DNA from 4 places in the Pararhizobium sp. IMCC3301 genome. Region 1 is predicted to be linked to each of the others. Evidence: predicted binding sites of a transcription regulator. Region 1 holds the regulator's gene; each other region holds the start of a gene.

Evidence for each region. The regulator LexA, encoded in region 1, represses DNA repair genes until DNA is damaged. The targets are predictions, from matches to a motif close to TGTTCNNNNTGTGTTCNG.
Region 2: the regulator LexA is predicted to act here: its motif matches at 3,145-3,162, upstream of uvrA (excinuclease ABC subunit UvrA).
Region 3: the regulator LexA is predicted to act here: its motif matches at 1,923-1,940, upstream of RAL88_RS11020 (helicase-related protein).
Region 4: the regulator LexA is predicted to act here: its motif matches at 4,759-4,776, upstream of recA (recombinase RecA).

Annotation. Positions count from the first base shown of each region.
Region 1 covers NZ_CP132336.1:4,499,785-4,507,121, reverse strand. The annotation lists gene RAL88_RS21355 (ATP-binding protein) at 1-1,610, opposite strand, end outside; gene RAL88_RS21350 (hypothetical protein) at 1,805-1,927, opposite strand; gene lexA (transcriptional repressor LexA) at 2,145-2,870, shown strand; gene RAL88_RS21340 (Lrp/AsnC family transcriptional regulator) at 2,949-3,428, opposite strand; gene RAL88_RS21335 (uracil-DNA glycosylase family protein) at 3,518-4,168, opposite strand; gene RAL88_RS21330 (thermonuclease family protein) at 4,165-4,701, opposite strand; gene cobT (nicotinate-nucleotide--dimethylbenzimidazole phosphoribosyltransferase) at 4,735-5,772, opposite strand; gene cobS (adenosylcobinamide-GDP ribazoletransferase) at 5,892-6,758, shown strand; gene RAL88_RS21315 (DUF1289 domain-containing protein) at 6,755-6,931, shown strand; gene RAL88_RS21310 (TIGR02281 family clan AA aspartic protease) at 6,934-7,337, shown strand, end outside.
Region 2 covers NZ_CP132336.1:287,875-295,211, forward strand. The annotation lists gene uvrA (excinuclease ABC subunit UvrA) at 43-2,916, opposite strand; gene ssb (single-stranded DNA-binding protein) at 3,440-3,946, shown strand; gene RAL88_RS01365 (hypothetical protein) at 3,930-4,328, shown strand; gene RAL88_RS01370 (MarC family protein) at 4,384-5,007, opposite strand; gene gyrA (DNA gyrase subunit A) at 5,335-7,337, shown strand, end outside.
Region 3 covers NZ_CP132336.1:2,272,467-2,279,803, forward strand. The annotation lists gene RAL88_RS11005 (esterase-like activity of phytase family protein) at 1-206, shown strand, start outside; gene RAL88_RS11010 (VUT family protein) at 160-819, opposite strand; gene rpmB (50S ribosomal protein L28) at 926-1,216, opposite strand; gene RAL88_RS11020 (helicase-related protein) at 2,222-5,488, shown strand; gene RAL88_RS11025 (RNA-binding S4 domain-containing protein) at 5,529-5,915, shown strand; gene fdxA (ferredoxin FdxA) at 6,010-6,348, shown strand; gene RAL88_RS11035 (CarD family transcriptional regulator) at 6,905-7,337, shown strand, end outside.
Region 4 covers NZ_CP132336.1:953,418-960,754, reverse strand. The annotation lists gene RAL88_RS04475 (pseudouridine-5'-phosphate glycosidase) at 1-817, opposite strand, end outside; gene RAL88_RS04470 (PfkB family carbohydrate kinase) at 827-1,834, opposite strand; gene RAL88_RS04465 (extracellular solute-binding protein) at 1,844-3,172, opposite strand; gene RAL88_RS04460 (hypothetical protein) at 3,287-3,601, shown strand; gene RAL88_RS04455 (LacI family DNA-binding transcriptional regulator) at 3,614-4,651, shown strand; gene recA (recombinase RecA) at 4,883-5,974, shown strand; gene alaS (alanine--tRNA ligase) at 6,287-7,337, shown strand, end outside.

The sequences.
Region 1 (7,337 bases):
TGCAATGCGGACTGGACGACTTGGCCGGTATCGATCATTTCCCGATTCAACGGGCGGTTGCTGACCCGCGAATAGGCCAGAAGGTCGTTTATCAGACATTTCATGCGCACGGCACCGTCAACGGCAAAGCCGATAAACTCGTCGGCTTCCGTGTCGAGCTTGCCGCTATAACGTCGCGACAGCAGGCCCAGATAGCTGCTGACCATCCGGAGTGGCTCCTGCAGGTCATGCGAAGCGATGTAGGCAAACTGCGACAATTCCTGGTTGGATCTTGACAATTCCTCAGTCTTCGCCTTGAGGTCAAGTTCGCGCCTCATGATCCCTGCGACCATCTCCTCGAAAGCACGCGCCAGCGCGCCGGTTTCGTCTTTGCGGTGAACTGCTTTGCGCAGATCGAAGTCCCGCGCCCCGGCTGCAATATTTGTCGCTGCGACCGTCAAATCGCGAAGCGGCCGGATGATGATGCGCGCCAGCAATACGGCGACGATACCAACGGCAATTATAAGAACCAGCGCGAGGAGCACCGTAGAATAGCGTAGGGAATTGATGCGCTGGAATAGTGCCGCCCCGTCCAGAGTCGCCACCATGACAATGTATCGATCCGCCTCCGCCTTGCCGAAGGATACGCGCCTGGCGAAGGCGAGTTCCTCGCCGCGGACGGTTCGAACACTGGTGGAGTATGATTGCGCCTTATCGCTGAACAAGCCGGACAGATGAGGCATATGGTCCTGCATGAGCTGTCGTTCACCGCGATCGAAGCCAAAGGGCAGCGCCGGATCGGGATGGACAAGAAAATCGCCGTTTTGATTCGCAATCATAAGCTGCTCGTCCGCGCCAAGGGTTTCCTGGAGAAGGTCAAACCAATAGGTCGCGTCTACATTGACGACCAGTTCTCCACGCAGGATGCCTGCGTCATCAAAAACCGGTGCCGCGGTACGAACAACCGGGCGATAGGGTTCGACAATCCTGCCAAAATCCCGGTCGAGTTCGAAATCTGACATGTACACGGCACCGTCTGTCAGCTTTGCGGCTTCCCTGAAGAAGGGTTCCTGACCCTTCTCCTGCAACTGGGCCGTCGGCGTGCGCAAGATCATGCCGTTCGTGGGGCGCTCGACGCGGACAACTTCGTGCCCGCCATCGGCGATCTTGATATAGCGCAGCCGAAAGTAGGCAGGCCGGTTTTCCAGAAGCACCTCGAAAAGCGCCGCGAGGCGCCGGGTCCACTCGGCTTCGCTGAGATCGGTTTCCGGGTCGATGCCGCCGTTCAACTGCGCGCGGACAATCCCTTCAACTGGAAGGGTTTGAGACAAAAACAAGGTATCCCGGCTGGCGAATTCGGTCCGCGATGCGAAACGACTGGCGGTGGTGTTGATTGAGGACGAAAGGCGGAACTGTTCGCGCTCGACCAAGGCGTCGACTGCGCCTTGATACATGAAGAAGACTGTACCGGCGGCGATGATTGCTCCACACAAGGTCGTCCAAAGGGCGATCTTTGCCGCAAGCCCGAACAACAACGGCCTGAACCCGGCCTCTTCCGATCGCTCGGACAAGAATTGTGCGCCCTCCAGACCCACCATCCCGGTGTCTGGGTGTGTATCGGAAACTGTCATTGCGACCCCAACCAATCAATAGAGATTAAAATCCCAATAAATTACAAAGATTAAGAATTACGCAAAACGTTTATGGAGCTTCTTTTGCATTGGTCTTTCAACGAGATTTTGTTAACGAGTTAACCTGACTATCCGGTGAAAGTGTTCTGGCGCCAGTGTGTGAATCCTGACTGCGCTCAGGACCGAGCGTTGCATCAGGGATGCAACTCATCGATTTTGCGTTCGCGATGAATGGCTGTGCTGTGCGCCATGCGGATATGGCCCTGACTGCCGGCAAGAACCACGCAATGGTGCCTGTAATCCGCAAACAGGCGCATCGGGTGTGGCCCTGCCGCTGCGATCCGGAGCCGACAGGTCCTGTCCTGTTTACATGCAATGTTTCCGACCGGAGCAGATGTTCCTTCTATGTCTCGGATTTCCGCCTTGCGGAACAAGACAGGAACAGTTACAGTGTTCATGCTTTGTACACATCTGATTTCTATAGTGATGTCGCTTGTGACTACTATGGACAGTCAGAACCCGGGATTGATTGACATGCTGACGCGCAAACAACATGAACTTTTGATGTTCATTCACGAACGCCTCAAAGAATCTGGCGTTCCACCTTCGTTTGACGAGATGAAGGTTGCGCTGGATCTGAAGTCGAAATCCGGGATTCACCGGCTTATCGTCGCACTTGAGGAACGCGGTTTTTTGCGCCGCATGCCGAATCGGGCGCGCGCCATGGAAATCATCAAATTACCGGAATCGGTTTCGCCGAGCCTTGCCGCGCCCAGAAGCAAGGGCTTCTCTCCAAGTGTGATTGAAGGCAGTCTTGGCAAGAAGCGTGAAACCGTCCGCCCGGCCAGTGAGTCCGCAGGCGCGCAGGGTGACGGGCGCTCGGTGTCCATTCCTGTGATGGGCAGAATTGCTGCAGGAACGCCGATATCGGCGATTCAGAACCACAGCCATACCATCCCCGTCCCGGCCGACATGCTGACTTCGGGCGAGCATTTCGCTCTGGAAGTGCGCGGCGATTCGATGATTGAGGCGGGCATTCTGGATGGCGACACCGTTGTCATCAAAAGAGGAATGACAGCAGAAACGGGCGACATTGTCGTCGCACTTATCGACGATGAAGAAGCAACCCTGAAGCGACTTCGCAAAAAGGGTGGCTCTATTGCTTTGGAAGCGGCCAATCCAGCCTATGAGACCCGCATTTTCGGGCCGGATCAGGTCGAGGTTCAGGGCAAACTGGTCGGGCTGTTGAGAACCTACTAAAGCTGCATCGGCGCGTGTGTAACGCGACCTAAGAAAGTAATAGACCGGTGACGTGAGTCATTATTCCAATGAGACAGTTTAGCTGTTAGATTTTGCCAGAGACATATAGTCCAGTGGCAAGATGCTGGTGTTTTTGAGTTCTTCCATTGCGAAGCTGGAACTGACATCGGAAATGTCGATCTTGGCAATCAGTTTCTGATAGAATTTGTCATAGGCCGCAATATCCGGCACCACCACTTTCAACAGATAATCAACCTGGCCGCTCATGCGGTAAAACGAGACCACTTCTGCAAAATCGCTGATGATTTCGGCAAAACGCGTCAACCATTCCTTGCTGTGCTGATTGGTGCTGATTGAAACAAACACCGTCACACCTGCCCCGACCAAAGCCGGATCGAGCACGGCGACACGCCGCTTGATGACGCCATCTTCTTCCATTTTCTGGATGCGCCGCCAACACGGGGTTGTTGACAGGCCGACACGTTTGCCGATTTCCGCAACAGGCACGGTGCTGTCCTTTTGCAGAATTGCCAGAATGCTGCGATCAATTCTGTCCATATCGCCCTCATTGATGCTTCAATGTGTGCCCCTCTTACAGGAACCACCCTGGCACTTCCAGCGCCATTCGCACTGAAAACCGGTCTGGATCAGGGCAGCAGATCGGCTTCGCCGGTCAGGCGCGTGACTTCCTGGCGCAGCACCGGCAACAATTCCTGCTCAAACCAGATATTGCGCTTGAGCCACGCATTATTTCTCCACGAGGGATGCGGCAACGGCATGATGCGCGGTGCCGCGTTATCCCGCTCAGTATCATACCAATATTCCCGCCACGCACTGACGGTTTCGGTCAGACTGGCTTTGCGTCTGAGACCAAGATGATAAGCAATGGCATATTGGCCGATAGCGAGCAGAATTTCGATCTGAGGCATTTCTGCAAACAGCTGATCATGCCAGCTCGCCCGGCATTCAGGCCGGGGTGGCAAATCGGAACCGCTGGCGTTCTGTCCCGGAAAACAGAAGCCCATCGGCACAATGGCGACTTTCGACGAATCATAGAAATCAGTTGCCTCCAGCCCGAGCCAGTCTCTCAGCCGGTCGCCGGACCGGTCGGTAAAGGGCTGGCCGGATTTGTGGACCCGCGTCCCCGGCGCCTGGCCGCAAATGCATATTCTGGCGGTCGCAGACACCTGGAGCACCGGCTTTGGCGTATGTGGCAGCGGATTTCGCAATGGCCGTTCAATGCAGATCCGGCAGGACCGGATGTCTTTGACCAGGCTGTGCAATGGTGCTGTGGTCATTGTCCTATACCGTTGTCGCGGCGCCAGTCTTGCGGCACCTCGAAGTCCAGCTCCCACAATCCGCGCCCCGCCAGCGCTGCCAGCACCTCGAGAGCCTTGTAGTCGCCATAAGATACAGCCCAGCCATCATGCACCATCTGGGCATTGATCGAGGCTTGCGAGCCGGCAGCAACCAGCGCTGCATTGCCCGGCTGCTCTGAGCTTTGCCAGCGGCATACAGCAAGGGTTCGGCCGTGTTTATCCACACCGCGATCGCTGCAGGCCAACGCTTCCTTGCCTACCAGTTGCGCCAGATGGTCTCTGGCAAGACGACCGCATGGCACGGCCCTGCCGGCGCGCAGACAGGTTTGATCCAGCTCCGGCGCATCGATCCCCAGAAGTCGCATTTTTTGCCCGCCGACAGCCAGCGAATCGCCATCAACCACCCGAACTGCCGAATTCAAAGGCTCCCAGCTTTCATCATCCAGCCAGACCACCAGCACTGCAACGGCAAGAATGAACATTGCAGCCTTCAGCAGATCCCGAATCTTCAATTGACCATTCCTGAAACAGGTTTTCCGGCTGGATCAGTCGGTTTCAACGTCGCTGCCGGACACTCCGGCCTGATCAAAAGTTGCCATTCCGGAATGCACTGCTGCCGCCGATTTCACAATTCCTGCTGCAAGTGCCGCACCACTGCCCTCGCCCAGCCGCATCCCCAGATCGAGCAGAGGCCGTTTGCCCAGCCGTTTCAGCACCGCCGCATGGGCCTGCTCGTCCGATACATGGGAAAACAGGCAGTGATCAATTGATGCCGGACTGACTGAATGCAGGATCGCTGCAGAGGCTGTTGCGACAAATCCATCGACTATGACCGGAATGCGCTCAACCCGTGCTGCCAGCATGGCGCCGCACATGGCGGCAATTTCGCGCCCGCCAAGGCGGCGCAAGGCTTCCAGTCCGTTGGTTTTGCTGACGCCGGCTCTGCCGACAGCGCGGCGCACCACATCGGCCTTGCGTTTCAGACCTGCCGCATCGACGCCGGTTCCCGCACCGACCCAGTCTTCCGGACGGCCGCCATACAGCGCATGAAAAATCGCCGCTGCGACTGTTGTATTGGCAATGCCCATTTCACCGATGCACAGCAAATCTGTGCCGCCGGCAATTGCTTCCATGCCGAAAGCCATGGTCGCAGCACAGGTCTTCTCATCGAACGCATCTTTCAACGTGATGTCCGGTGTCGGCAGATCAAGCGCCAGATCAAACACTTTCAGGCCGAGATTATTGGCCGTGCAGAGCTGATTGATCGCTGCGCCGCCAGCTGCGAAATTTGCCACCATCTGCTGGGTGACGTTGGACGGAAATGCCGAAACGCCAAGCTCGGCAATCCCGTGATTTCCGGCGAAGATCGCCACCAAAGGCCGGGTTACCGCCGGAGGGGCCTTGCCCTGCCAGGCGGCCAGCCATTCAACCAGTTCCTCCAGACGACCCAGCGAGCCTGCCGGTTTTGTCAGCGTCGCGTCGCGCGCGCGCACCGCTTCCACCGCTTCAGTGACGGGACCTGGAAGCGACCGGATCAATTCCCGGATGTCTTCAAATGGAAGTGCTGTTATCGATGTATTCATGAGTCCTGGAGCCTATCGGATAAAGGGGCCTGGCAGGCGTTGGGCGGAGTTGCAAACTGATTCCTGCCCATTGCCAACATTCACATTCGATCTATAAAGCGCCTTGGAGAAGACGCAAGATGGCAAACCAGATGAATGACCCGCTGAAAGGTGACAAGAAACCGTCTGGAGCGACGCTCAAAACGGTGATTCCAAGGCTCCGTGCGATGCTGCGTGACTTCCTGCTGTGTCTGGCATTCTTCACAAGACTACCTGTTTCGCTCTCTTTTGAACAGCCAGCCGACATGTCCAAATCATCACGAATGTTTCCGGCAACCGGCCTGATTATCGGCGGTATCGGGTCGCTGGCCATGGCGGTGGCATGGCTGCTTGGTCTGCCGGTGATCGCGGTGTCCGTTCTGGCCGTTGCCACAATGATCCTTGCTACTGGGGCGCTGCATGAGGACGGTCTTGCCGATATGGTGGATGGATTTGGCGGCGGCCGGGACCGCATGCGCAAGCTGGAGATCATGAAGGACAGCCATATCGGCACATATGGTGTTCTTGCCCTGGTGCTTTCACAGGGCCTGCGCATAAGCCTTCTCAGCGCGCTGATCTCGGCCGATCTGATTATCGCGATGGCGGCGCTGACCGGGTCGGCTGTGGCCTCACGTGCCGCCAGTATGGTGTTTTGGTCGGCCCTGCCCCCGGCCCGCAAGGATGGGCTTTCCAGAGATGTCGGTCAGCCTGACAGGGCGGCGTTGACTTTTGCCATGGCGATGACACTGATCGTGCTGCTGGCAGTGTTGTGGTGGAGCGCGGGCCCGGCAGCGCTTGTGGCTGCGGTTGTTGTCAGTGGTCTGTCAATCTGGCTGCTGATCGGGCTGTGCCATCACCAGATTGGTGGTCAGACCGGCGACACGATCGGTGCGGCGCAGCAGATCAGCGAACTTGCTTTTATGGCCGGTCTTCTTATGTCAGTAGGCAATATTGTGGATCTGACATGAAATCACCCTGTGTAAACATCTGCCTGATTGATGAGCCCACCCGGCAATGTCTGGGATGTGGCCGGAGCTTGCGGGAAATAAGCGGCTGGAGCCAGATGAATGATGCCGAGCGCGACGCCATCATGAAAGTGCTGCCGCACAGGCTGCAGCTTCTGCCACAGGTGACCAGTTGAACGTGCTCTGGACACTGCTTCTGGGTCTTGCGGTCCTGTTGGTCGTGCTGATCGTCAGAAACGACGCTGGAACCGTACTTGGCATGGATATCGGGGCCTTCGGGCAACTCGGCGTGCTGTTTGCCCTTCTGGCCTTCATAAGTATCGGCGTGTTTCGCGGGATGCGGACATCCGAGTTTTTCAAGAACGCGCTGATCTGGACCGGCATCGCACTGGCGCTGGTAACGGTCTATGCCTATCGTTTTGAATTAGAATCGGTTGCCACCCGGGTCACCGGGGAACTGGTACCCGGGGTTGCCCTGACCAGCAGCGATGGAAATTCCATTACGGTCAATCGCGGACGCAGTGGTCATTTCTCAGTGAAGGCGGAAATTGGCGGGGTGCCGGTCGACATGCTGGTCGACAC
Region 2 (7,337 bases), 370 kb from region 1:
AGGATCGGAGGAGCCGGTTTCCCGCAATTTCCGGATTCGCCTCTACTCAGCGGCCTGCATCACAGCAGTTTTATCAGGCCTACGGTCAAGCAGGTCCTTCAAAAATCTGCCGGTATAGGATCGTTCTTCCCGAATAATATCTTCAGGCGTTCCTTCCGCCACGATTTCTCCGCCGCCATCGCCACCTTCCGGTCCGATATCAATCACCCAGTCGGCGGTTTTGATGACTTCAAGATTGTGTTCGATGACTGCCACCGTATTGCCCTGATCGACAAGTTCATGAAGCACTTCCAGTAGTTTCGCCACATCGTGAAAATGCAACCCGGTTGTTGGTTCATCGAGAATATACAGGGTCCGGCCTGTCGAGCGTTTAGACAGTTCCTTGGCAAGTTTCACGCGCTGCGCTTCGCCGCCGGACAATGTTGTGGCCTGTTGACCGACCTTGATGTAGCCCAGCCCGACACGTTGCAAGGTCAACATCTTGTCGCGCACTGCCGGCACAGCCGAAAAGAACTCTGCGCCTTCATCCACCGTCATATCCAGCACGCCGGAAATCGATTTGCCCTTGAACTGAACCTCAAGAGTTTCGCGGTTGTAGCGCTTGCCCTTGCAGACATCACAGGTGACATAGACATCGGGCAGAAAATGCATTTCGATCTTCATCACGCCATCGCCCTGGCATGCTTCACAGCGCCCGCCCTTGACATTGAACGAGAACCGGCCCGGAGCGTAGCCTCTGACTTTCGCTTCCGGCAGGCCTGAAAACCATTCGCGAATTGGTGTGAAGGCCCCGGTATAGGTTGCCGGATTGGACCTTGGCGTGCGCCCGATAGGCGATTGATCGATATCGATCACCTTGTCGAGATGCTCCAGTCCGGTGATTGAGCTGTACGGAGCGGGCAGGCTCCTGGCACCATTCAGATGTTTGGCAACAGCACGGTATAGGGTGTCCAGCAGCAGGGTCGACTTGCCACCGCCCGAGACCCCGCTGATACAACAGAATGTGCCAAGCGGTATTGATGCAGTGACGTCTTTCAAATTGTTGCCGGTGGCGCCTTTGACGGTGATCTTGCGGTTCTTCACCGGCTTGCGCCGCGTTTTGGGAAGCGGGATCGACAACTGGCCGGACAGATATTGCCCGGTCAGGGATTTCTTGCATTTCATGATTTTGTCAGGGGTGCCGGCGACAATGATTTCACCGCCGTGAATTCCGGCAAGAGGGCCCACATCAACCACGTGATCCGCTGTCAGAATGGCTTCTTCATCGTGTTCAACAACAATGACTGTGTTGCCGAGGTCGCGCAGATGCTTGAGCGTGGTCAACAGCCGGTCATTATCGCGTTGATGCAGACCGATCGATGGCTCATCGAGCACATACAGCACGCCGGTCAGACCGGAACCGATCTGCGAGGCAAGGCGGATCCGCTGGCTTTCACCGCCGGACAATGTTCCCGAATTCCGCGACAAGGTCAGATAATCCAGCCCGACATCATTGAGAAACGCCAACCTTTCCCGGATTTCCTTCAGGATACGCCCGGCGATCTCGTTCTGCTTATCGGTTAATTCCGCCGGCAGCGTTTCAAACCAGTGCATCGCCTTGCGGATTGATAATTCGCTGATCTGGGCAATATGCCGCCCTGAAATCTTCACCGCCAGAGCCTCCGGCTTCAACCGGTAGCCATCGCAGGTCTGGCAGGGTGCCGAGGACATGAATTTATCAATGTCCTCACGTGCCCATGACGAATCGGTTTCGCGCCAGCGCCGCTCAAGGTTGGGAATGACACCTTCAAACGGCTTTTTGGTCTTGTAGGACCGCAATCCGTCATCATAGGTGAAGGTGATTTCCTGTTTGCCGGTTCCAAACAGCACCGCTGTCTGCGCCTCGGCGGACAATTTCGACCATTTATCGCGCAGGCCGAACCCGTATACTTTGCCGATGGCTGCCAGGGTCTGCTGATAATAGGGTGATGTGGAGCGGGACCACGGCGCAACAGCGCCCTTGGCGATGGAAATCTCCGGGTCCGGGATCACCAGATCCTCGGCGATCCGTTTTTCCGACCCAAGCCCGTCACAGGTTGGACAGGCGCCAAACGGATTGTTGAAGGAGAACAGCCGCGGCTCGATCTCGGCAATGGTAAAGCCGGAGACGGGACAGGCGAATTTCTCCGAGAATATCAACCTCTCCGCCGCGTCGGCACCGTCATCCTTGTCGGCGTATTCTGCAACCGCTATCCCGTCTGCCAACCCCAATGCGGTTTCCAGGGAATCCGCCAGCCGGGAAGAAATATCGGGACGCACGACGATCCGATCCACCACAACATCGATATCGTGCTTGTACTTCTTGTCGAGAACGGGTGCCTCGGAAATCTCGTAATAGGCGCCATCAATCTTGATCCGCAAAAACCCCTTTTTCTGCAGCTCTGCAAGTTCCTTGCGATATTCGCCCTTGCGCCCGCGTACAATCGGAGCCAGCAGATAAAGCCGCGTGCCTTCCGGCAAATGGAGGATGCGGTCAACCATCTGGCTGATGGTCTGGCTTTCAATCGGCAGCCCCGTCGCAGGAGAGTAGGGAATTCCGACACGGGCAAACAGCAGCCGCATATAATCGTATATTTCGGTGACGGTTCCCACCGTCGATCGCGGATTGCGCGACGTCGTCTTCTGTTCAATGGAAATTGCCGGAGACAGACCATCAATCTGGTCAACATCCGGTTTTTGCATCATCTCCAGAAATTGCCGCGCATAGGCCGACAGGGATTCAACATAGCGTCTCTGGCCCTCCGCATAGATCGTGTCAAATGCCAGTGACGATTTGCCAGAGCCTGACAGGCCGGTCATCACGATCAGCTTGTCTCTTGGCAGATCAATGTCGACATTCTTCAGATTGTGCTCACGGGCACCGCGAACAGAAATCATCGGAGCAAGATTGTGTGCCGCACTGGATCGACTGCGTTTTCCGGAACTGGATTTGCTGGGCATAGAACTCATTTGACCGTCTGAACAGAAGTGGGGCACCCAATGGATTGGAAGGGCAGCAGGTGTCGTTCGCCATTTGGCGTTTTCCGAACGCTATTCAAGGCCCCGGAAACGGAATCACGCAGGCATCTTGCAATTCTCGAAAGGCTAATGCATGTTGATTTGAATTGGAACATAAAAAGAACAAAACACTTAAATCGGTTGCCTGGCCCTGATCTGCCGAGCTTCAACAGCAAACTAACTGCAGCAGGTGTGGAAAACTGTCAGTAGGATGTCATTTGTGGCCACACTGGCAAGCCGAGACAGAGGTTTTGTGCTAAATCATCAATAAGGACAAAGCGACAGACACACATCTTATCTGGCAATTTGCCAAGCCCGTTATCTGGCAATTTGCCAGGCCCGAACGGGATTTTTACAAACACGGCCAGTCAGCACTGGCTGATCTTTACGTCAGGAGTATGCCATGGCTGGCAGTGTCAACAAAGTAATATTGGTGGGAAATCTGGGAGCAGACCCGGAGATACGCCGTTTGAATTCGGGCGACCCTGTGGTCAATCTTCGCATCGCCACCAGCGAATCCTGGCGCGACAAGAATTCCGGGGAACGCCGCGAGAAAACCGAATGGCACCAGGTCGTGATTTTCAACGACAATCTCGCAAAAGTTGCTGAAAATTATCTCAAAAAGGGTGCCAAAGTCTATCTGGAGGGCCAGTTGCAAACCCGGCAATGGGAAGATCAGTCCGGCCAGAAACGCTACTCCACTGAAATCGTTTTGCAGAAATATCGCGGCGAATTGCAGATGCTGGATTCCCGCGGGCAGGGCGGTCAGGAAAGTGCCGGCGGCGGCCAGGATCGCGGTGCTGTCACCAATCAGGGCGGCAATAATTTCGGTCAGTCAGACCCCATGAAAGGCGGCAGCAGCGGCGGCAGTAATTTTTCCGACGACATGGATGATGAAATTCCGTTCTAGGACAAAAACGAACAGCGTCGTGGCGGCAGCGCTCTGGTTTGTGCTGCTTGCCGCGGTGTCCCCGGCATTGGCCGGTGAGGCCGAGGTGGTTACCGCTGCTGCTACGCCGGACAGCACTGGCGCGTGGCGGATAGATGCCACCATTCGCCATGCAGATGAAGGCTGGGAGCATTACGCCAATGCTTTCGAGGTGCTGGGGCCGCAAGGCCGGATTTTGGCCGTACGGGTACTTGTCCATCCTCATGTCGAGGAGCAACCCTTCACACGCTCTCTGGGCGATGTCGCCATTCCCCCGGGAACGGACTTCATTGTGATCAGGGCCAGAGATTCCGTCCACGAATATGGCGGCAGCGAATTCCGCATCGATTTACCAGCGCAATAGGTGCTGGCAATACTCTTTGTATCCAGGCTCGAGAATTGACTCTGGCGGCCGGATATCAGGCCCTGAACGCAAGAATGCCGTCTGCCACAAACTGCACCGACAATGCTGCCAGAATAACCCCCAGAAGCCGCGTCAGCACCATGCGGCCGGTATCGCCGAGAAAACGATCCACCCGCTCGGCCAGCATGAAGACAATCATGCACAGCACCATAAGCCCGAGAATGACGCCAATCAAAGCAGCGCGCTCCAGAGGCGCGGACATTTCGGTGGACAACAGCACAGTTGCTGAAATCGCCCCGGGGCCGGCGATCAGCGGTATCGCCAGCGGAAACACAGCAATGTGCTTCATCTCATCATGGCTGACGGCTCGCACTGTGGTTTCCTGTTTCCGTTCCTGGCGCTTTTCGTAGACCATCTCGAAGGCAAGCCAGAACAACAGCAGGCCACCGGCGATGCGAAATGCCGGCATAGTGATGCCGAACAGGTCGAGAATGGTCATGCCAGCCAGCGTAAACAGCACCAGTAGTCCTGTTGCAATAACAATTCCGCGAAAGGCAATCTGCCGGCGCGCCGCCCGGTCCATACCCGCAGTGAGAGCCAAAAACAGCGGTGCAAGACCAATCGGGTCAATTGTCACCAGCAGGGTCACGGAAGCGTTTATGAGGGTGTCTAATTCCATGGCTTCAAGCCGTGGCGGCAGCGCGGTTTCGTGTCAAGCCGCAATTTTTGCCCCCGACAAAGTGACGAAAAATTGCGCTCTGTCACAATTTCACTAAAATGATCGATAAGTGATTGTTTTTATTCACAAAAAATGCCGTCTTTTCGGTGTCAAAAATTGGTCTTTACAGGTCCGGCAGTCTATAATGCCGCGACTTCATTGAGGGCGACGATTCGACGCCCCAAACCCATGAGTACAATTTTGTCCGATAACGAAAATACCCCTGACGGAAATGAGCCGGCTGGCGATCTGCCGTCCGATGTTCAGCGCATTGGAATTGTCGAAGAGATGAAGCGGTCCTATCTCGATTACGCCATGAGCGTGATCGTAAGCCGCGCCTTGCCTGACGTGCGTGACGGTCTGAAACCGGTGCATCGTCGGATCTTGTACGCCATGCATGGCATGGGGCTGGAATTCAATAAATCCTACCGCAAATCTGCCGGTGTCGTGGGTGAGGTGATGGGTAAATATCACCCCCATGGCGACAGCGCGATCTATGATGCGCTGGTTCGAATGGCGCAGGAATTTTCGATGCGGCTGCCGCTTGTCGACGGGCAGGGCAATTTCGGCTCGGTCGATGGCGATCCTCCCGCTGCCATGCGCTATACCGAATGCCGGATGGAAAAGGCAGCGCAGTATCTGCTTGCCGATATTGAGAAAGACACGGTCGACTTTCAGGAAAACTATGATGGGCGAGAACGAGAGCCTGTTGTCATGCCGTCGCGCTTTCCAAATCTTCTGGCCAATGGCGCAGGCGGCATTGCCGTCGGTATGGCGACCAATATCCCGCCACACAATCTGGGCGAGGTGATCAATGCCTGTATCGCCCTGATTGATGATCCGGCTATTTCCCTGTCCGGCATTATGGAGCATATGCCGGGGCCCGATTTTCCCACCGGCGGCATGATCCTCGGGCGGGCTGGAATCCGGTCGGCCTTTGAAACAGGCCGCGGCAGTGTCATCATGCGCGGCAAGGTTGCTACCGAAATGGTGCGCAAGGACCGGGAAGCTCTTGTGATCACGGAAATTCCGTTCCAGGTCAACAAGGCATCGATGATTGAAAAGATTGCCGATCTGGTGCGCGAGAAACGCGTTGAAGGCATTTCCGATATTCGCGACGAATCCGATCGTGACGGCATGCGTGTCGTTGTCGAATTGAAGCGCGATGCGGTTGCCGACGTGGTGCTCAACCAGATTTACCGGTTCTCGCCGCTGCAAAGCTCGTTCGGCTGTAACATGGTGGCTCTGAATGGCGGTAAGCCCGAGCAGATGACACTGCTCGACATGCTGCGCGCCTTTGTTGCCTTCCGCGAAGTTGTGGTCAGCCGCAGAACCAAATTTCTTTTGAACAAGGCGCGCGACCGCGCCCATGTGCTTGTCGGCCTGGCCATCGCAGTGGCAAATATTGACGAAGTGATCGCTCTGATCCGCGCAGCGCCGGACCCCGCCACCGCACGCGCGCAATTGTTGAAAAAAAGCTGGCCCGCCCGCGATATTGAACCACTGATCCGGCTGATTGATGATCCGCGCCACCGCGTTCAGGAAGATGGCACCTACAAACTGTCAGAAGAGCAGGCGCGCGCAATTCTGGAATTGCGTCTGCAGCGTCTCACCGGCATCGGTCAGGAAGAGATTTCCGATGAACTGAACAAGCTTGGTGAGGAGATCAAGAAATATCTTGAGATTCTCGGCTCGCGGCTGCACATCATGACGATCATCAAGGACGAATTGCTCGAATCCCAGGAGTTGTTCGCCACGCCGCGCCGCACGGAAATTCTCGAAGGCGGTGCGGAACTGGAAGATGAAGATCTTATCCAGCGTGAAGACATGGTCATTACCGTATCGCATACCGGCTATATCAAGCGTGTGCCGTTGGCGACATATCGTGCGCAACGGCGCGGCGGCAAGGGCCGCTCGGGAATGTCGACCAAGAACGAAGATTTCGTAACCCGGCTGTTTGTCGCCAATACCCACACACCGCTATTGTTCTTTTCCTCTCGCGGCATCGTTTACAAGCTGAAAGCCTGGCGTCTGCCGGTCGGAAGTCCGCAATCCCGTGGCAAGGCGCTGATCAATATTCTGCCGCTGCAGCAGAATGAGACGATCACCACAATCATGCCATTGCCCGAGGATGAAGAAAGTTGGGCCCAGCTCGATGTGATGTTCGCGACGACGCGCGGCACGATCCGGCGCAACAAATTATCCGATTTTGTTCAGGTCAACCGCAATGGCAAGATTGCCATGAAGCTCGATGACGGTGACGCCATAGTGGGTGTGGAAACCTGTTCTGC
Region 3 (7,337 bases), 2.2 Mb from region 1:
CCGCCGATCTGACCCATCAGATTGACAATATGGAAGGCATGGCTGTGCGTATCGATCCTGATGGCACGCCGGTTATTCTGCTGATATCTGACGATAATATGAATTTCTTCCAGCGCACTTTGTTGCTGGAATTTGCTCTGCGCCCGGAAGAATTCGGCGTTACGCCGCGGCCTCGCCCGGCTTCGGCGAACCAGCCTCGCGGATAAAGCCCGTCAACAGGCGATACGGTACCAGCAGGAACGCGACAGCCAGCACCTTGACTGCCAGATCGCCCAGCGCCCACGACATCCAGCGCGGTGCCTCGACACCGAAAGCAAACAAGGGTGCGGTCTCGATAGCAAATCCGTCATTGGGTCCAAGGACCGACAGCCCTGCGGCAAATGCCAGAGTGAAAAACAATGCCGTATCGACCACCGACGCAGTGACCGAAGACACCACCGGCGCCTTCCACCATACACTGCTGAAACGCAGACGATTGAACAAAGACACATCGAGCAGCTGCGCAATCAGAAACGCGGATCCAGATGCGATGGCAATGCGCGGCGTGGCAAGCCACAGCGACAGGAGAACGGCCAGTGCAAAGCCACTCAGCACCACGACTCGTGCCCGGCTTGCTCCAAACCGGCGGTTGGTAAGATCCGTCACCAGAAACGCCAATGGATAGCTAAACGCCCCCCAGGTAAACAGATCTGCCAGGCTAAATCCGGCGACAACCAGATCAACTGGAAACTGCACCAGATAATTGGAGGCCAGCACCACGCCGACCATGGCGGCGATGGCCACAAGAAGCTTGGGCTGGAAAAGGGATGAGGCGTTCATGACGGCAATCTCACTGAAAACAGGACAACACAAAAACGCGCTGCATCGCAAGATGAAGCGCGTTCGGTCAAAACATCAGCAATCCGGACGCGGATTGCTCGTATGATCAAGCAGCAGCGGGCTGTTTTTTGGCAACCAGCTTTTTGACCCGGAGCGCTTCCGATGACAGATCTTCATCCTTGGCCTTTGCCAGAAATGCGTCGAGGCCACCGCGATGCTCTACTGTGCGCAGCGCAGAAGCGGAAACCCGCAATTTGATCTGTTGACCAAGAACTTCACTTGTTAGGGAAACATCACACAGATTCGGCAAAAAACGCCGCCGCGAACGATTCTTCGCATGGCTTACATTGTTTCCTGTCAGAACCGCTTTACCGGTCAAGTCGCAGCGTCGTGCCATGGCACAAACCTTTCGAAAATTTTGTTCGACAATCCACCCTGTGTGGCTGAAAACCGGTTCGGACGCTGGCCATTAGCAACTGCCAATGGGAGGCCGGAAAGGCCTCAACACCGTGCACCCGAATGCATAGGGAGGTAATTCGCAGCGGTCATAGGGCAGAAAGCAGCCATGCGTCAAGGTTTTCCTTGATCATCGAAAGATTCTGTTGCCTGTCCCGCCACATGTCGGCGCCAGTAGCCTTGGCAGTAGTGGTGGCAGTGGTGGTAGCAGCAGCGAAATCACCGCTGCAGCGAACACACGGCCAAGGCCTGTTCTGTTTTGGAACAGAAACCTTAACAAAGCGGAGAAACTGTGCGTCCGCCGGCAGGATGCTGATCGGTGGCCTTGCATATCATGTAGCTGGGCTTCTCCGAAACGCATTATCTTGTAAGAACAAACCAGCAACTCAGGACAGTCACTGATTCGTCGCCTGTCTGTTCCTCATTCGATCCATTGGTTAATAATACTGCAGGCCACTTTGAAAAGTGCCATATCTCCCGGCGATTCAGCTGTCCCGTTTTGAACCAAAATCGTAAATGCCGCGGCTGCGCACGCACTGCGAAAAAATCCGCTTCCACGGTGTTTAGTGTTTGGATACCGTGAGAACCACAACTGATTGTGGTGAACAAAAGAAGAACAACAAATAAACAGCGATTCGGGCACGGTTTGTTCCGCTATGGTTCCACACCTTAATTCAGCATGGAAACGTAGCGGCCCTCCGGTCGCAGTAAATTGCGCCGCGGAGTTTGCCCGGCACGCCGATCGCGATTCAGCATAAAACAGTGACAGGACTGGCAATCAGGAATAGCCGGTGCTATCAACCGGCCCGACGCTGCACATTGTCGCAGCCAGTAACCTACAATCCGGCTGAACGCGCTGTCATTGTCTGATCGATAATGTGGTCTGATCGATAATGTAGTCTGATCGAAATTGTGCGTTTGGCCCGCCTGAAAGAAAGCGGCGCGCGTGGCCCTTAATGATGCCCTCTCCACCGGTTCGGCTAAACCTGAAACACCGACGCGCATGCACAACCGCAATGTAACTGCGGTTCTTGGCCCCACCAATACCGGAAAAACCTATCTGGCAATTGAGCGCATGCTCGGCCATGAGAGCGGTATTATCGGCCTGCCCCTGCGTCTTCTCGCCCGTGAAGTCTTTAATAAACTGGTTGTCCGCGCCGGGGCGGAGAATGTCGCGCTGGTGACGGGTGAAGAGAAAATTGTTCCAAAAAACGCGCGCTATTTCGTCTGCACCGTCGAGGCGCTGCCAAATCATACCACATGCGCCTTTGCCGCCATCGATGAAATCCAGCTGGCGTCAGATCTCGATCGCGGCCATATTTTTACCGATCGGCTACTCAATCTGCGTGGCACCCAGGAAACTCTGTTGCTGGGCGCAGAAACCATGCGCTCCATCGTTGAGCGGCTGCTTCCGGGGGCGAACATCATCACCCGGCCGCGCATGTCCGTCCTGGCCTATACCGGCTCAAAAAAACTGACCCGCCTGCCGAGCCGGTCAGCTATCGTCACCTTTTCCGCCCATGAGGTCTATGCCATTGCCGAACTGATTCGCCGGCAGCGCGGCGGCGCAGCCGTGGTTCTCGGCTCGCTCAGTCCGCGCACGCGCAACAAACAGGTCGAATTGTACCAGAATGGCGATGTGGATTTTCTCATCGCCACCGACGCCATTGGAATGGGCCTCAATCTGGATGTCGATCATGTCGCCTTTGCCGCTGACAGCAAATATGATGGGTTTCAATTCCGCAAACTGAATGCAGCGGAAATCGGCCAGATTGCCGGGCGCGCCGGGCGTCATCTGCGCGACGGCACCTTTGGCGTCTCCCATGCGGTGCCGCCGTTTTCCGAAGAGCTGGTCGATGCCATCGAGAACCACCGCTTTCAGCCGGTGAAAATCCTGCAATGGCGCAATCGCCAGCTGGATTTTTCGACCATCGACAGCTTGCGCAGAAGCCTTGAAATCACACCCGATGCACCGGGCCTGACCCGCGCACCGCCGACGGAGGACTGGGAGGCGCTCGACCGCCTCTCACGCGACCCGGAAGTGACCGCTCTGGTAACCCGCCCCGACCGTGTCGAACTGTTGTGGAATGCCTGCCGCATTCCCGATTATCTGAACATATCGCCCGTCCAGCATTCAGACCTGATCAATCATATTTTCGGTTTTCTTGCCCGTGACGGAAAAATAGATGAAAACTGGTTTGGCAAACAGGTCGAACGGGCCGATAAACCCGTCGGTGATATTGATACGCTGGCTGGCCGCATCGCCGAGATCCGTACATGGACCTTTGTTGCCAACCGTGCCGACTGGCTGGAAGACGCCTGGACCTGGCAGGAAGCAACCCGAGCAGTGGAAGACCGTCTGTCGGACGCTCTCCACGATCAACTGACCCAACGATTTGTCGACCGCCGCACCAGTGTGCTGATGCGGCAACTGAAAGAGAAGACTATGCTTGATGCAGAGATTACATCCACCGGTGACGTGCTGGTCGAAGGCCATCATGTCGGCCAGTTGTCCGGCTTCCGGTTCCAGGCCGATCCATCGGCAGAAGGCGTTGATGCCAAGGCTGTGCGCGCGGCTGCCGACAAGTCTCTGGCAGAGGCGATCAGCAAGAAAGCCGTCAAGGCGTCGCAAAGCCCGAATGAGGATTTCACTCTGACGGCGGACGGGTCTATTCGCTGGCGCGGCGAGGTCATTGCCAAAGCCATTGCGACCGAGCAGATGCTGCATCCACGCACCCTGTTGCTGGCGGATGAACAACTCAACGGTGCCCCCCGCGACCAGATACAGGCACGGCTCGATCTGTGGCTGGACAGCCATATCAAAACACTGCTGAAGCCATTATTCGATCTCACGGACGCTGAAAACCTGTCCGGCACGGCGCGCGGCGTGGCATTCCGCCTGTCGGAACATCACGGCATTATGGCGCGGTCCGCCATTGCCGACGAAATCAAGGCGCTGGATCAGGAAACCAGAGCCGGACTGCGCCAGCTTGGCGTGCGATTCGGGGCATTTCATATCTTCGTGCCGCAATTGCTCAAACCGGCGCCGAGTAAATTGCTGGTTGATCTGTTTGCGCTTCACAAGGGTGAGGTTGATCTGCCAGGCCGGGAGGAAATTCCTGCTTTGTCAGCCGCCGGGCGTACGTCGGTTCCGGTCGAACCGAGCTATCTGCCGGAACTCTACCGCCTCGTCGGCTTCAAGATCTGCGGCAAGCGGGCAGTACGGATTGATATTCTGGAACGGCTGGCCGATCTGATCCGGCCCCTGATGGCCTGGAAACCCGGCGGAGCGGGCGAAAAGCCTCAAGGTGCGCTGGACGGTCCGGGCTTCACCATCACTGTCGGCATGACTTCCCTGCTCGGCTGTGCCGGCGAGGATTTCAGCGAAGTGCTGAAATCTCTTGGCTATCGCATGGAACGCCGCGAAGCAGAGCAGGCCCCGATACCGCAACCTCAATCTGAATCAGCTGCGGAACCGGGCGAAGCGGACAGCGCCGAGGCTGGCCAGACAGCGCCTGGTGCTGCGTCCAGCGCTGAAAACGGCCAACCCGCTGAGCCAGAAACATTAGCGCCAGAAATATTAGCGTCAGAAACAACAATTGCAGAAACAGCAGTTGCGCAAACAGCTCAACCGGACACTGCTCCCGCTCATGCTGCCCCGTCAGACATCGCGCCTTCTGATGTTGTGCCTTCTGATGTTGCGCCTGCAGAAGCCGCTGACGCCAGCGCGGCCACCACCACCCCGACTTCCGCTGACGATGCGGTGTCGGCAACCGAACCTGCCAGTCCTGCTGTTTCCAGTCCTTCTGATGCCAGTCCTTTTGTTGCCAGTTCTGACGCCAGCCCTGCTGAGAACGCTCCTGCAGCAGATGCTGATGAGGCCCGTTTTATCGAAGTGTGGCGTCCCAAACCGCGGTTTCACAATGACCGCAGCGCAGGCAAACGCGACGGCAGGCAATCTCAACGCCAAAGATCCGGCCAGAAGCAGGATGCCAGCCCCGGAGGCGACAGGTCTGGCCAAAATCAGGGCCAAAATCAAGACCACAATAGAAGCCGAAAATCGGATCACAAATCGGATCAGAAACCTGGCCATAAATCCACCCGCAAACCCGGTCCGGGCGGCCGGCCGCCAAGGCCGGAAAAAAAGATCGACCCGGATTCACCATTTGCGGCTCTGGCCGCCCTCAAACAGACTCTTCGAAAGAAGGATTAGGCTACGTTGATGTCGACTTATCAAATGAACTGATCTTGTCGTGTCAGAGGACGACCAACAGCGGCTCGACAAATGGCTCTGGTTCACCCGCACAGTGAAAACCCGGAGCCTGGCACAGAAGCTCGTGAAGGGCGGGCATATTCGCGTCAACCGCGAGCGCACTACATCGCCGAGTTTTGTCCTAAAACCGGAAGATGTGCTCACCATCGCCTTGCCAAAACGGATCAGGATACTTAAATTTGTCAAAGCTGGCACACGGCGCGGCCCGGCAGTCGAAGCTGCAACTCTCTACCAGGATTTGACGCCGCCGCCTGTCCCCATGACAGCAGAAGAAAGGGCCCGCAAGGGGCCAGCTCCGGCTCCAGACAAACGTCCCGACAAGCGTGCCCGTCGGGATTTGATCCGTCTGAAGGGAACAGATGACTAAAAACCGGCTGTCTGCCGCACTGCTTTTGCTTGAGCTTTGCCGGAAAACCAGATAGCAGAATTCAAACTCGAAAGCCCGATCCAGGAGCCGACTCTTGACCTATATCGTTGCCGAAAACTGCATCAAATGCAAATACATGGATTGCGTTGAGGTCTGTCCGGTGGACTGCTTTTACGAGGGCGACAATATGCTAGTGATCCATCCCGATGAATGCATTGATTGTGGTGTCTGCGAACCTGAATGTCCGGCCGAAGCGATAAAGCCCGATACTGAACCCGGGCTGGAAAAGTGGCTGCGGATCAACACCGAATATGCCGAGAAATGGCCTAACATCACCATCAAGCGGGAACCGCCGGCAGACGCCAAGGAACATGATGGCGAGGGCGGCAAATTCGAGAAATATTTCACCGAGGCACCGGGCGAAGGCGATTAAAGCCCGATCCACACCGGTCTGACCGACTGACAGCCCCGAATATGTCAGCCTTCTTTACCCAATTTTTGTGCACCGCGAGAAACCATTGATTTTTCCGGTTTTTTTTGTTATACAGAGATTGACATCAAATCTTGTCGGGCAGGTCGCCAAGCGATTTTCGAATCAACGTTCGAGTCAACGGATGACAAAACATCATTTGAAGCTGCAATTCCGGCTGTTTATTTTCAGCTGGAAGTACCCGGTTTAGGTTTGAAATCAGCCTGGTGCGCTGGAGGACAGTGCGCAAGGCAGGTTCTATTGTGGTCACGCGGATTTAGGGACCTTTCGGCATATGAATTGGTTGACGGCACAACACAGGACACCGGGCATGGCAGCAATTGCGGCTGCCTGCACCGCGCAAACGAAAAGAATCCAGCCGCCCAACCCGGAATTAACCATCTAACAAGCAGGCAAAGCGCCAACAATTCAGACAGCTTAAACTTCTGTCTGTGTATGGTGCACAAACCCGTCCGGTCTAAGATACGTATCCGGGACCGGACTTAGGAGTGAAAAGCGTATGGCAGTCAAGAAAACAACCCAGCGTCACGGTTTCAAAGTGAGCGAGTATATTGTCTATCCGGCGCATGGTGTCGGTCAGATTACTGCTATTGAAAAGCAGGAAATCGCAGGCATGGAACTGGAACTCATTGTCATCGAATTTCTCAACGACAAGATGACCCTCCGGGTTCCGGTCGCGAAAATCGACAGTGTCGGCATGCGCAAACTGGCTGACGATGCAACCGTCACCAAAGCGCTGACCACTGTGGAAGGCCGTGCCCGCGTCAAACGCACCATGTGGAGCCGCCGCGCCCAGGAATATGAAGCGAAAATCAATTCGGGCGATCTGATCTCGATTTCCGAAGTCGTGCGGGACCTGTTCCGCTCTGAAAATCAGCCCGAGCAGTCCTACAGCGAGCGCCAGCTTTATGAAGCTGCTCTGGAGCGCATGT
Region 4 (7,337 bases), 1.0 Mb from region 1:
GAAAGGGTGTCACCGCCTTGCCGCCGATACCGGCCGCGCGGGCCTCTTTCAGAGCGCGGGAAATCAAAGGCTCCAAAATCTGTTTGTCTATTTCGGCTGCTTCTGGCACCGGGTTGGCGACAATCACCCCACCGCTCTGTCCGAGCTGTTTTCTGATGCGCATGAAATCGGCGATCTGCTGCGGATGATCGAGCCGCAACGGTGATGCCAGACCGCTGTCGCGTGACCAGAAAGCGGGAAATCTGTCCGTGCCATAAGACAACACCGGAATGCCGAGCGTTTCCAGCACTTCCAGAGTTTTCGGAATATCAAGTATGGCCTTGGCACCGGCGCAGACAACCACAATTTCGGATTTCTGAAATTCACCAAGATCGGCGGATATGTCCATGCTCTCGGTTGCGCCGCGATGAACGCCGCCAAGCCCGCCGGTGGCGAAAACCTGAATACCGGCAAGCTGAGCGCAGATCATGGTTGCCGCCACGGTTGTTGATCCGGCTTCGCCCAGAACAAGCGCGTGGGCAAGGTCTGCCCGCGACAGTTTACGCACCTGTTTCAGATGCGCCAGTCGGTCAAGTTCTTCTGCCGACAGGCCGATCCGTATCGCGCCATCGAGAACGGCAATCGTCGCAGGTACGGCTCCGGCGTCCATTACGGTCTGCTCCACGGCATGTGCGGTCTCAAGATTTTGAGGCCAGGGCATGCCGTGGGTTATGATGGTCGATTCCAGAGCCACAACCGGCTGGCCTGCCGCCAGAGCTGTGGCAACCGGCCTGGATATTTTCAGGAGTCCTGACAGGGTCTGTTTCGGTGTGGACATGGACGTGATCTAGCTTTCTGCTGCTGTTTCATCAATGCTCTGCCAACTCAGCGCCGGACAGGTGTCTTCGGCTGCGATTGCAAGGCGGGCGGCGGCGTGGCCATAGTTCAAAATGTCGTCAGCGCTGGTATCCGGCCAGGTGCAGAGCGCGTAGAGGCAGGCGGCGGCATAGCTGTCGCCGGCCCCAGTCAAGCGCACCGCATGCCGGTCTGATCCGCCAGAGCTGCCAGAACTGCCAGAGCTGCCAGAATAGGGCAGCGGTTTTTGTCGCACAATCTGCAGGTTCTGGTCCGCCTTGCGCCGGGCCAGCGCGCTGCTGTTTGCGCCATCACTGATGATACAGAGCCGTAAGCCGGCATGGGCAAGTCCGGCAGCGGCATCCGGCGCGTCAGCATAGGCTGTTCCAGTCAGCGCCTGCGCCTCTTGCCTGTTGCAGATCAGGCCATCAATTTCTGGCAAAAGATCGGCAATTTTTGCCATTTTAGCGGGCGATACAGCCACGATATAAAGCGGGTTGCCTTGTTTCAATTCTGTCAGAAGTGTCAGCGCCTCCGGCGGTAAATTCGTGTCGGCAACCCAGTGCGAGCTGTACGCTGCCGCTGCCGCCATTTTCCGCACCCAACTGGCGTTCATATGCTCATGAAGTGCCATGTCGGCGAGGCCGGCAATGACATTGCCACCGGTGTCATGCATGACTGTATAAGTCGGGGTCACGCCATCTGGAATGACACTGCCGGAAATGATCGACAGGCCGTCCTGTGTCAGCCGCTGCCGCACGGTTTCAGCAGCGGCATCCTGAGCGAAGACAGATGCGAATTTTACACTTGCGCCGAAGGCGGCAAGATGCCGCGCGACATTTGATGCCACGCCGCCGACAGTCTGCTGCCAGTCGCCTGGATGAGACTGGCCTGGGTGAAACTGCGTCCTGAAGGTTCCGACACGGTCTATCAGGGCGCCGCCGAATACACAGAATGAAGCCGACAACGGGGCTTTTCCTGGATTGTTGGAAGTGGCCATGAACGGTTTCTAGCGCCAGCCGGAGCCCTTCAGCCGTTTCAGCCGGCGTTCCAGTATCGTCACATTTTCTTCCGCAGACCCGTTTGCAGACAAGGTGTTGTGAACTGCAGTCCAGAATTCATTGATGACCTCGTTGTAATTCTGCATGGTTGTGGCCGATGGCAACGGCACTGCATTTTCCAGAATGCTTTTCCAACGCCGGATGCCGGGTTGCACCGTGGTCACGTCAGGATCATTATACAGGGCAGTAATGGTTGGCAGCTTGCCCTGCTGGATTGCAAGTTGCTCCTGAACATCACTTGACGCAAGGAACAGGGCCAGTTCGGTCGCTTCTTGCGGATGCGGTGTATAGCGTGACACCGCCACATTCCAGCCGCCAAGGGTTGCAGCCGGGCTTGAACCGCCTTCGCCGATCGGCAGACTGGTCATTTCAACACGGTCCTTCAGCGCGGAATCATCGGCTCTACTGCGGCTGAATTCATCTGAATCTGCCCGCAGGAACACAGCATTTCCCGCATCCCAGACCTGTCTTGCTGCAGCTTCATCATAGTCAACAACTTCCAGAGGCACGACATCGCCAATCCAGGCCAGCACTTTCTTCAATGCTTCCGCTGCGCGTGTATTATTGATGGAGATGGTTCCGTCCGGTTCAACAATCTGGCCGCCGCCATGAGATTTGATCCACTCCAGGGCATTTGCCGCCAGGTCTTCTCCCGGGGCTCCGGCAAATACAAAGCCGACCATGTTCCTGTTGCCGCCGGCCCGCTCGGCTTCCTGGATGTTTCTGGCTGTGTCCACCATTTCCGTCCAACTGGCCGGCACGAAGGCGACGTGCTTTTCCAGAAGGTCCTTGCGATAATACAGCGCAGCCGCCTTGGCGAACATCGGCAGCGCGACCAACCTGCCATTGGCGGTTTGGGATTCGATGGTGGCTGGAAAATGCAATTGTATGATGTCTGCTGCTGGCTCGGCCAGATCAAGAAAATGCTCTGCCAGTTGCGGTGCCCAAGTAGTATCCGTCAGATAGACATCAATGTCCTCATTCTGGGCTGTCAGCCACAATGAATAGCGCTCGAACTGATCGTTGGTGTAGCGCGGCAGGGGAACGATGGTAACCGTATTGCCGGTGCGGTCTTCGAAAACTGCCAAATTGGACTTCAGGATTTGAAGATCACGGTCCTCAAACCCGGTCACAATCGACAGTTCAGCTGCCTGAGCCGACACGGATGCCAAGGTAAACGCGGATGCCAGGGTAAAAACAGATGCCAGGGTCAACACGGGGGCTGTAACAGTGGCAAAAACATAGGTGGCCGCCTGCATTGCAATGCGTAATCTCATCCACATTTCCTCTCGATTGTAGCTCTGCGGCTGCATGATTGCGTGTCCACTGGTATTTGCCAGGTCTCGTTGGCGTTCTCTATACAATGGTCTTCAGCCAATTGGGAGATTGTATTGCAGCTTTCTTTGCGCAAGGAGCCGGAGGTGGCCGTTGCATCATTGCTGGTGACAAGCCGAATATCTGCAAAATTGAGGCCACTGCTTTTAAAGCGCTTTGGCCATACTGTGGCATTTGCTGCCATTTTGCAGTATAACGGCTGGATTGCAGACAACCTCTTGTCCGTAAAACAAGCTGCGGATATTGCTCCGCAGTACATTTTGGCTGTTGATGGATTGCTCCAGGTCTTTTTCACTGGTAAATTGAAAGCGCTTTGGGCGATTATTACCGGCAGTCGGCGAGTCCGCCTGCACAAGCCCATCAGAACCTGAATATGTGAGCCCATGAATCTACGCGAATTGGCCGATCATCTAGGTCTGTCCCAGACGACAGTCAGCCGGGCCCTGAATGGCTATCCCGAGGTCAAGGAAGCCACACGTCTGCGGGTGGCAAAGGCCGCGAGCGACTTTGGCTACAGCGCCAACGCCAGTGCCAGACGGCTGGCAACCGGCCGCGCAGGCACCATTGGAATGCTGCTTACGGCCGATCAGAATTTGTTGCTGGATCCGCATTTTGTTGAATTTCTCGCCGGGGTGGGGCAGCATCTGGGCACCATGGATATCGATCTTCTGATTTCGGTCACGACCCAGGAAAAGGAACGGGAAGCCTATCGCCGGATTGTCCGGGACGGGCGGGTGGACGGCATCATTCTGTCGTCGCCGCGGATCCAGGATCACAGAGTGCAGGATCTGCTGGAAATGCAGTTTCCCTTTGTGCTGCATGGCCGTTCAGATGTGGAAGGGACTTATGGCTTTCTCGATATCGACAATGAGGGTGCATTTACCAGGGCGACAGGCTATCTGCTCGATCTTGGCCACCGCCGTATCGCTTTGCTGAACTACAGCCCCAAAGCCATGATGTTCGCCCGCCATCGCGAGCATGGCTACCGCAGGGCGCTGTCTGACCGGGGCGTGGAATTTGATGCTGCTCTGCTCTGTGACGGCCATATGAGCGAGGAAAACGGTTTCAGTTTCACCCGCGCCTTGCTCGATCTGCCCGAGCCGCCAACCGCGATTTTGTGTTCCAGCACCCTGATGGCGCTCGGCGCATCCCGCGCGGTTGAAAGCAGGGATATGCGGGTCGGCGAGGATGTGTCGCTGATTGCCCATGATGATGTGCTGCCGTTTCTCAAGGCGGACCACATGCGCCCGGCGCTGACCACGACACGATCCTCGATCCGTCTGGCCGGAACTGAAATCAGCAAAATGCTGTTGCAGCATGTGCGAAAACCGCAGGACAGACCGCAGCGCACAGTCTGGCCGGTGGAACTGGTGGTGCGGGATTCAACCGGACCGGCCCGGGGACTTGGGCACACCCGCTGACAGCGCAGTGGCCTGCCGTTTCGCCCGACAGGGCTGATTCCCTGTTCACAATCGAATTGAACCAGCGTTCGCACAACCGGAATGGGCAAAACCATTTTGGACAAAAATAGAACAAATCTGGAAAGTCAGTGTTTTGCCAATAAGATAATTGATTGTTGCCAAACCGGAACAAAACGTGTACGTATTTCAGAATTGCAACAACAGCGCGCGCATGAAACAAAGAAGGTTCCTATGATTAATTCGCTTAGAGTCGTCGACGGAGACGGAATGGAAAGTAAGACAAAAGCATTGGATGCCGCGCTCGGCCAGATAGAACGCGCATTCGGCAAAGGCTCAATCATGCGGTTGGGGCAGGATAATGTGGTGGAGATTGAAACAATCTCGACAGGCTGCTTGGGGCTGGATATTGCGCTGGGTGTCGGTGGTTTGCCGCGCGGACGTATCGTCGAGATTTATGGTCCGGAATCCTCGGGCAAAACTACCATGGCGCTTCATACCATTGCAGAAGCTCAGAAAATCGGCGGCGTCTGTGCCTTTATCGATGCCGAGCATGCTCTTGATCCTATCTATGCGCGCAAGCTGGGGATCAATCTGGACGATCTGCTGATCTCCCAGCCCGATGCCGGGGAGCAGGCACTGGAAATTGCCGATACGCTGGTGCGGTCTGGTGCGGTTGACGTGCTGGTGATCGATTCCGTTGCCGCTCTTACACCGCGCGCCGAACTGGAAGGCGAAATGGGCGATTCGCTGCCCGGCCTGCAGGCCCGCCTGATGAGCCAGGCATTGCGCAAGCTGACAGCCTCCATCTCCAAATCGAACACAATGGTTATCTTTATCAACCAGATCCGCATGAAGATCGGGGTGATGTTCGGCAGTCCGGAAACCACGACCGGCGGTAATGCACTGAAGTTTTATGCCTCGGTTCGCCTGGATATCCGCCGCATCGGAGCGATCAAGGACCGCGATGAGGTTGTCGGCAATCAGACACGTATCAAAGTGGTCAAGAACAAGCTCGCGCCGCCCTTCAAGCAGGTCGAATTTGACATCATGTATGGGTCCGGCGTGTCAAAAACCGGAGAATTGCTCGATCTCGGGGTGAAAGCGGGCATTGTCGAGAAATCCGGTGCCTGGTTCTCCTATGACAGCCAGCGTCTGGGGCAGGGTCGCGAAAACTCAAAACAGTTTCTTGCCGAAAATCCGGATATGGCCCAGGAAATTGAAACCGCAATCCGGCAGAATGCCGGGCTGATAGCGGGAAAGCTTCTGGATGATAAATCAGCCGACGATGATGAGGATGACAAGGGCGGTGCGTTAAGCGCTTAGCTTCCGGATTCAGTCTTCCAGTGAGGCTGGCAAAGCGGCGTGATGCGGTGCAGCAGGCGCGCTAACCCGGTCAACTAATCAGAATCATCATGAAACGATCTGAACGCCGCCCTTGAGGGGCGGCGTTTTCGTATTTTGCGCACCGCTCTGGCTGTCAGTCATCGCCTATGGACACATATTCACCTGATCGCTAAAACACCCGTCGATCTGAACTATCCTTGATCATGAGAAGGATGTGCCGAACCGGGCACGGTGCCGCAAGGCTGATCCGGCCGGTTTGCGCGCATCTTCGCAGTAAATGAAAGAAGTCCCATGGCTGGCGTCAATGAAATCCGCTCGGCATTCCTCAATTTTTTTGAGAAAAACGGTCATAAGATATTGCCGTCAAGTCCACTTGTGCCGCTCAACGACCCGACCCTGATGTTCACCAATGCGGGCATGGTTCAGTTCAAGGATTATTTTACCGGTGCTGCGAAATCTGATGTGCCACGGGCTGTTACCTCACAGAAATGCGTGCGCGCAGGCGGCAAGCACAATGATCTGGACAATGTTGGCTATACCGCACGCCACCACACATTTTTCGAGATGCTGGGCAATTTTTCATTCGGCGACTATTTCAAGGAAAAGGCGATCCATTATGCCTGGACGCTGATCACCGAGGAGTTCGGCCTGCCCAAGGACAAATTGCTGGTCACCGTCTATCACGAGGATGATGAGGCGTTCGATCTGTGGAAGAAGATCGCCGGGCTGCCCGATGACAGGATCATCCGAATTGCCACCCATGACAATTTCTGGGCCATGGGCGATACCGGACCCTGCGGCCCGTGTTCGGAAATCTTCTATGATCATGGCGAGGAGATCTGGGGCGGACCTCCCGGCAGCCCCGATGAAAACGGCGACCGGTTTATCGAGATCTGGAACCTGGTGTTCATGCAGTATGAACAGACAACTGCGGAGCAGCGCGTCGATCTTCCCAAACCCTCGATCGATACCGGGATGGGACTGGAGCGCATTGCCGCAGTATTGCAGGGTGTGCACAACAATTATGATATTGACCTGTTCAAAGCCCTGATTGCCGCCAGCGTTGAAGCAACGGGCGTTGCGGCGGATGACGCCCATCAATCCAGTCACCGGGTGATTGCAGACCATTTGCGGGCCACCAGTTTCCTGCTGGCCGACGGGGTCATGCCCTCCAATGAAGGACGCGGCTATGTGCTGCGCCGGATCATGCGGCGGGCCATGCGTCATGCCAGTCTGCTGGGGGCAGAAGACCCGTTGATTTACAAGCTGGTTCCGACCCTGGTGCGGGAAATGGGTCAGGCATTTCCCGAATTGCGGCGCGCCGAAGCGATGATTACCGAAA